DNA from 3 places in the Rossellomorea vietnamensis genome. Region 2 is predicted to be linked to each of the others. Evidence: riboswitches for the same ligand, from Rfam matches in the RefSeq annotation. Region 2 holds a riboswitch; each other region holds the start of a gene.
The links. Region 2 has a riboswitch for thiamine pyrophosphate ahead of thiT (energy-coupled thiamine transporter ThiT). Riboswitches for the same ligand answer to the same signal wherever they lie in the genome.
Positions count from the first base shown of each region.

Region 1: linked by a shared signal. The riboswitch ahead of tenA (thiaminase II) and the one ahead of thiT (energy-coupled thiamine transporter ThiT) in region 2 are both predicted to bind thiamine pyrophosphate.
Region 3: linked by a shared signal. The riboswitch ahead of N5C46_RS07495 (ABC transporter substrate-binding protein) and the one ahead of thiT (energy-coupled thiamine transporter ThiT) in region 2 are both predicted to bind thiamine pyrophosphate.

Region 1 is NZ_CP104558.1:467,715-469,984, forward strand. It holds gene N5C46_RS02515 (sensor histidine kinase) at 1-145, shown strand, start outside; gene N5C46_RS02520 (response regulator transcription factor) at 142-741, shown strand; TPP riboswitch at 1,011-1,118, shown strand; gene tenA (thiaminase II) at 1,236-1,943, shown strand; gene N5C46_RS02530 (ECF transporter S component) at 1,936-2,270, shown strand, end outside.
Region 2 is NZ_CP104558.1:2,440,898-2,443,167, forward strand. It holds gene N5C46_RS12565 (DedA family protein) at 1-409, opposite strand, end outside; gene thiT (energy-coupled thiamine transporter ThiT) at 554-1,150, opposite strand; TPP riboswitch at 1,222-1,320, opposite strand; gene N5C46_RS12575 (hypothetical protein) at 1,373-1,672, opposite strand; gene N5C46_RS12580 (DL-endopeptidase inhibitor IseA family protein) at 1,879-2,270, opposite strand, start outside.
Region 3 is NZ_CP104558.1:1,462,353-1,464,622, forward strand. It holds gene N5C46_RS07485 (ABC transporter permease) at 1-100, opposite strand, end outside; gene N5C46_RS07490 (thiamine-binding protein) at 97-390, opposite strand; gene N5C46_RS07495 (ABC transporter substrate-binding protein) at 403-1,389, opposite strand; TPP riboswitch at 1,557-1,666, opposite strand; gene N5C46_RS07500 (phosphotransferase enzyme family protein) at 1,716-2,270, opposite strand, start outside.

The sequences.
Region 1 (2,270 bases), 2.0 Mb from region 2:
GTCCAAAGGCAGTGGTCTGATCGGGATGAGAGAGCGGTTGGAATTTGTCAACGGAAGCCTAGACATCGTTTCGGTGGATGGTACCACCTTGATCATGCGGGTTCCGAAAGTAATCAAGCAGACAGACAGGGAGGGAATGGAATGATTCGAATTGTGATTGCGGAAGATCAGCGGATGCTGTTGGGTGCATTAGGGTCTCTATTGAGCCTTGAAGATGATATGGAAGTGGTAGGAAAAGCAGGCAATGGAGAAGAAGCCATTTCCCTCGTTCATGAACTGAAGCCGGATATTTGTATCATGGATATTGAAATGCCTGAAAAGACGGGACTTGAAGCGGCAGAGGAATTAAAAGGGGAAGATTGTAAGGTGATCATCCTTACCACCTTTGCCAGATCAGGCTACTTTCAGCGGGCATTAAAGGGTGGCGTGAAAGGGTATTTGTTGAAGGACAGTCCGAGTGAGGAGCTCGCGAACTCTATCCGGCTTGTGATGGATGGTAAGCGTATCTATGCACCGGAGCTGATGGATGATGTCTACAGCGAAGAAAATCCACTCACAGACCGTGAAAAAGAAGTCCTCGAGCTCGTTGCCGATGGAAAGAACACTAAGGAAATCGCCGATGAACTAAAGCTTAAAACAGGTACGGTCAGGAACTATATCTCCACCATACTCGACAAGCTGGAAGTGAAAAACCGAATCGAAGCCATCACACAATCCAAAGAAAAAGGATGGTTTAAATAAATAGAGGGACGGACCTTTTTGAAGGTCCGTCCCTCTATTTTATAATTTTGCATGATATTGAATTTTTATTCGGATATGATCGGGATGTAGAAACGAACTGACGAAATTTTTAATAAAAAAATATATCATAACATAAACCTGCTCCACCTTTTGCTGTCATTGAGTTCGACAGCCATATGGAATCCGATTAAGAATGATGATATTGTTTTTTTTATGTTGACAACTCAATAAATCATGATACGATAGCATCGAAAACAAAATTTCATAAGACGATCCACTAGGGGTGCCTTCGAAAAGGCTGAGATTAAAGTGTGACTTTAAGACCCTTTGAACCTGATCTGGTTGAGACCAGCGTAGGGAAGTGGTGTTTGAAGGTCACATAGAATATATTTCTATCATTCTGATCTCAAGCCACTTTCTGTATGCTGTATGCATAATGGAAAGTGGCTTTTTTGTTGCCCATTTCGGGTCGTCTGGAATAGGAGCAGAAAATCATGACATTTTCAACAGTGTTACGAAACGAAGTCAACGACATTTGGGACACAAGCTTCGATCATCCTTTCGTCAAAGGGATCGGGGATGGGACTCTCCCCATCGAGAAGTTCAAGTACTACCTCTTGCAAGATGCCTATTACCTTTCACATTTCTCGAAGGTGCAGGCGCTTGGTGCTGCAAAAGCATTGGACTTACATACCACATCACGAATGGCATCCCACGCGGTAGGAACCAATGAAGCAGAGCTTTCTCTTCATGAAAATTTCTCTAAACGATTAGGGATCACGGATGAAGAAAAAAAGAATTTCAAACCGGCTCCTACAGCGTACGCTTATACGTCCCATATGTATCGTTCCGCAAGATATGGGGGCTTAGCTGATATCCTGGCGGCGATCCTCCCATGTTACTGGCTCTATTATGAGATCGGGGAACGCTTGAAATCATGCACGCCGGAACAACCGGTGTATCAGGAATGGATTAAGGCATACGGCGGGGAATGGTTTAAAGAGTTAGTGGAGGAACAAATCAATAGGCTTGATGAATTGGCAGGAACAATGACCTTACACGATAAAGAAAGAATGAAAGAAAATTTCATTATGAGCAGCATCTATGAATGGCAGTTTTGGGAGATGGCTTACACCTTGGAAAAATGGCCGTTTCAGAATCCACTGGATGCAGGAAAAGAAATGAGCGAACAACATGTCTAAATTAAAACTGACCGATATTTTAGTGACGGTGGTCATTTCCATCATGTTCGGGGTCATTTATAAGCTGTGGGGTCCATTTTATAACCTGTTGAAGCCGATCGGGTTGCATGCAGATCAACTCATCTATGGGATGTGGTTCATGGCGGCCACAGTGGCATTCTTGATCATCCGAAAACCCGGTGTCGCCCTTTTAGCCGAAATCGCAGCTTCTTCAGGAGAGTTTCTCATGGGCTCTGAATGGGGGCTCGAGGTCCTTTTATTCGGAGTCATTCAAGGGTTAATGGCAGAATCGGTTTTCTTCCTGACGAAATACAGACGCTATGATCT
Region 2 (2,270 bases):
TGGTAAGAAGGGAATACGCCTTCACATCCATTCTCGCCATACCTGCAAGGAACGGGATGACATTCCCTATATGAAGCGGGCTTGCAATCGCCACGCTCCAAACACCGTATCGATTGAATTTTTTCCGGGCTGTTCGGAGCTTCTCAAGTTTCTGGGGCTTAAGCCTTTCTTCTATCTTATCTCCCAGTCTTAAACTGATATAGTAAGGAACATAGCTTCCCACTGTGTATAGGAGACTTCCCGCTAAAGATATGAACACCATTTGCAGCCACGTCAGGTGGAGGATGAATCCCATTGTTACGATAAAGAACGTCCCAATAAAAGGAAAAGCACTCCCTTCAATCAATAGAGAAAACAGTACACCCCATATCCCCCATTCTTCTGCTATATTTATCAACCATTCCGTCATGTGAATCACTCCTGTAAGCTTGTATCTTCAGTATAGAAGAGACCTTCTTATACGAACAGAATCCGCAGAGGTAATTTGCGCTAAGTCTTGAGATGTATTGACAGTATAAAGACCGGCCCTGAGACAGGCCGGTCTTTCGTTCCTTTATGATGCCTTTCGGCTGATTTCCTGTTGATGCGACTGCACTTTGATCAATCTTGGTGCGATATTGACGATGATCACCATCACAACGGAGCATAAAACTGCCGACCCCAACATGGTGATCCCATTTACTATAAGAGAAAATAGCAGCGGGGACATCTCATCCGGTGCATACTCCGCAAAGAACACGAAGCCGGCGATGAAATGCCAGAAGTAACGGGCAAGGCTTCCTGCGAATGTTGCCAGTACTACCCAGAAGAACGCTCTGGGCCGTTGTCCGCTTCCCAATGCGCTTTGGATTTTCCCGGCAAACATCCCGGCAAAACCGATAAAAGCAAAAGCGATGAAATACTCAATCACCATTTGGACCGGGGTCGCAATCCAGGCATCCCCGAGGGCAATCTGCAGGATCCCCCATAAAAAGCCTCCTATCAGTCCGGCTCTCCACCCTCTTCGATAAGATAATAGAAAGATCGGAACCATGGCAATCGAAATCGAGATACTCGGTGATAGCTTAATAGAAGGCAGCAAATCGAGAATGACCGCAAAAGCCGCCATCAATGAAGCTTCAAGCAATACGACAAGTCGTGTGTTTTTCATAAAAAAATCCTCCTTATGAACTGAAACGAAACCATAAGGAGGGAGAATGGAACAATCGAAATAAGCACAATGCTGCCTATTTTCCACATCCCTACGCTAGTCCTAACTAACAGGTTCAGAGGGTCAGAACAGATTGTTCACTCTCAGCTTTCGCTCCCCTTGTGGTACCGTTTATAAAGTTGTTAAGGTTCATTATACATGAAGAATGATATTTGAAAAGCATTAAGGTGTCTCTCTTAGAGGATCATGAAGGATGATGACGGGCATTGACTTAGGGGTTACCATGAATCCATATACCTTTCCATCTTTGTCCTTATACGCTACAGAATAATCTCCGAACTGGGGTGAGAATTCGACGTTTTGGTATTCAAGGTCAAGGTCCTGGTATTTCAGGCTCACATACAGGTTGGTGGCGATTCTTGCTGTCAGATGTTGTACAGTTGAAATCCGGTTGGCTACTATTATGAGGATGATTGCGAAACAGAGTAACATGACTTTCTTTGTCCTGGACAATCTGATCATTCATCAAGCCCCCTTTCATTTCTCATAACTACTATACTCTTATACTCTCTATTATATACCTATTCACTGAACCATGACAAAAGAGCTACTCTAATGGTGTGTGTCAAAATACCCATTTTCAGCAGCTCTTTTATCTTTATTTATTTCTTGTTCCTATTTCATAAGCGAGTGTTGTGCTCTATTCAATTTAAACTAAACTAAATTGTCTACTGAGTAGGCATGAAGCCTACGCTCCAATAGCCGTCTTCATCTTTTATCATCTGAAAGCCCATGGTGCCTTCACCGACGTTATCATACTTGATATAGCCATCGATATCGCTTGTTTGAATAAATTCACCATTTTCGATTCCTTTGAAGGTATTGAGGATATTTTCTTTTGTACCCCTGTCCGTTTTCGGTATTTCCTCGTCTTCTTCTTTTGTCCATCGTATATAATCCGGTCTGTCCGTGTACATTTCATAAACAAGGTCGTATCGTTCGTCCAGCGATGCCTGGACATATAGTTTGGCTAGACTGATGGGTGACAGTCCTTTCAAATGGACTTCTGTTGGATCTTCGGAGAACTCCTGATAGGCGTCCTTTTCTTCCTGTGTCAGCG
Region 3 (2,270 bases), 980 kb from region 2:
AGGCTGGCACCTCAAATAGGTTAATGGCCACTTCCCAAATGATGAATAAAAGGATGAGGACCAAGAAGGGTCTCCATCCTTTTGAAATCCATGTCCTCATCCTTTATATTTCTCCGTTAAGTCGTTCATTTCGATCCCATCCGGCTGGTACAATACTTTGATCTGAGAAATGACATTTTTGCTTCCTATTTCAATCATTCGTTCATTCATCTGTTCAATCACCTTGAATAATTGAGACAGATTCCCCTCCATCGTCGTTTCCAAAGGATGGACTTCATATCGCACTCCCGATTTTTCGATGATTGCGATCGCTTCATCCACATATGGAATCACATCTTCACCGTTCTTGGTCTTTGGAATGATTTGTATGCTTACAAGTGCGTTCCCCATTTTGTTCACCTCTTATTTTGGTAAGAATTCGTTCGTGAATGCTTTCTTGCTTTCGAGTTTCTTATCTAATAAATCATTTTCATACATCCATGACGCATAGTTCTCCCAGACTTCCAGTTTCTGCTCTCCCCATCGGTCAGCATCATCTTTATATTTGGGTGCAAGCCATTCCTGACTTTTCATGACTAATTCTTTATCAAGATCCGGGGCTGCATCTAATAGAATCTCCCCCGCCTCTTTCGGGTTATCTATCGTGAATTGATACCCTTTGGAAGCAGCTGCCATGAATGCTTTCACCGTTTCAGGATCTGAATCGATCATTTTTTCATTCGTTGTGAGGACTGGCGTGTAGTAATCCAGTTTATCAGAATAATCCTTTACATACATCATGTTCAACTCTTCACCGCGGAGTTCAGCTTCAATTCCTGTCCATCCATAATAAATCCAGGCGAAGTCAACGTCCCGTTTAACGGCAGTAAAGAAATCGGTGTCTCCCATGTTGATGAAATTCACTTTTTCTACATCCGCGTTTTCTTGCTTCATGATTGAATCCATAACGGCTTTCTCAACGGGTGAACCCCAGCCGCCATAGCTTTTCCCTTCAAAATCCTTTGGTTTTGTAATACCCTTACTCTTCGGGGAAGCAAACCCCGACGTATTATGCTGTATGATGGCACCTATGGATACGATGGGTACATCCTGGACCCTCGCTTGAGTGACACCTTCCTGATATCCAACTCCGAAATCGGCTTTCCCCGATGCTACGAGCTGATCGGCACCCGCTTCCCCGGGCAGGATGATGTCTACATCCAGTCCCTGATCCTTGAAGTAGCCTTTTTCTTTCGCTACATATAATCCGGTGTGGTTGGTGTTCGGTGTCCAGTCGAGTACGACACTTACTTTTTTAAGGTTGTCCTTCTTCTCATCAGCTGCATCTTCCCCGCCGTTACAGGCGGATAAAAGAAGTACAGAGCAGATGAGGAATATCCATTTTTTCATGGTGATTCCTCCTTCGATCTTTAGCGGTGATAACGTTTCACTCCTATATTCTTCGCTTATTCTGGAAAATGAATGTAAACCAATGGCAGTTGAGGCGTAAAGTCCGGGATACAACAAAAAAACGCCCCAAGCTTCAGCCGCGGGACGCATCGTTAAACAGGTTATGTATCGTTTAAGAGAATGTTTCCTACGCTGGTATCAGCCAGTTCAGGTTCAAAGGGTCAGTATCTACAGGATACAATCTCAACCGGCCACTCCGGTCCCCCTACACGTGGAATATGAAATTTAACGTTATCTTCCTCCCTACTTTGCCATAGAATGAAAGGTTATTCAAGCTTTTCCTTCTCATATTGAAAGACTCCACGGAAATAAGGGTATTCAAACAGCTTCTCGATGAAATCCATGCACGAAGTACCAGCTTCTGAATATCCCTGATGATAGGTTAAAAAGGCATATTGAAGGAGAAAGAGAATGACTATTGACGGCAAGATCCTTTTCTCTCCTGCAGTCAAAGGGGCATGCCTTTCATATCCTTTCATAAACGCCAGGATCCATTTCATTGAATCATCTTTTTTCTCTATCGGGAGTGCTTTGAGCATACCTGCGAGGAAGTAGCCGATGTCAGTAATCCGGGGTGCCGTCCGGATTCGTTCAAAATCAATGATCCCGCACACTTCTCCTCCCTCCATCAAAATATTCCCCGAATTGTAGTCGCTATGAACGAATTGATGGGGCAAACACCGGTAGGGATGCTCCCACCCCTTCATCTTTGATAAGATCACTTGCCCCCTTATGCCGATCGATTCAGTTTCAAGCTCTTTCACCCATTCTGTTACATGTCTTTCAATCTCCCAGCCCTTCGTTTCATAATGACACCGATA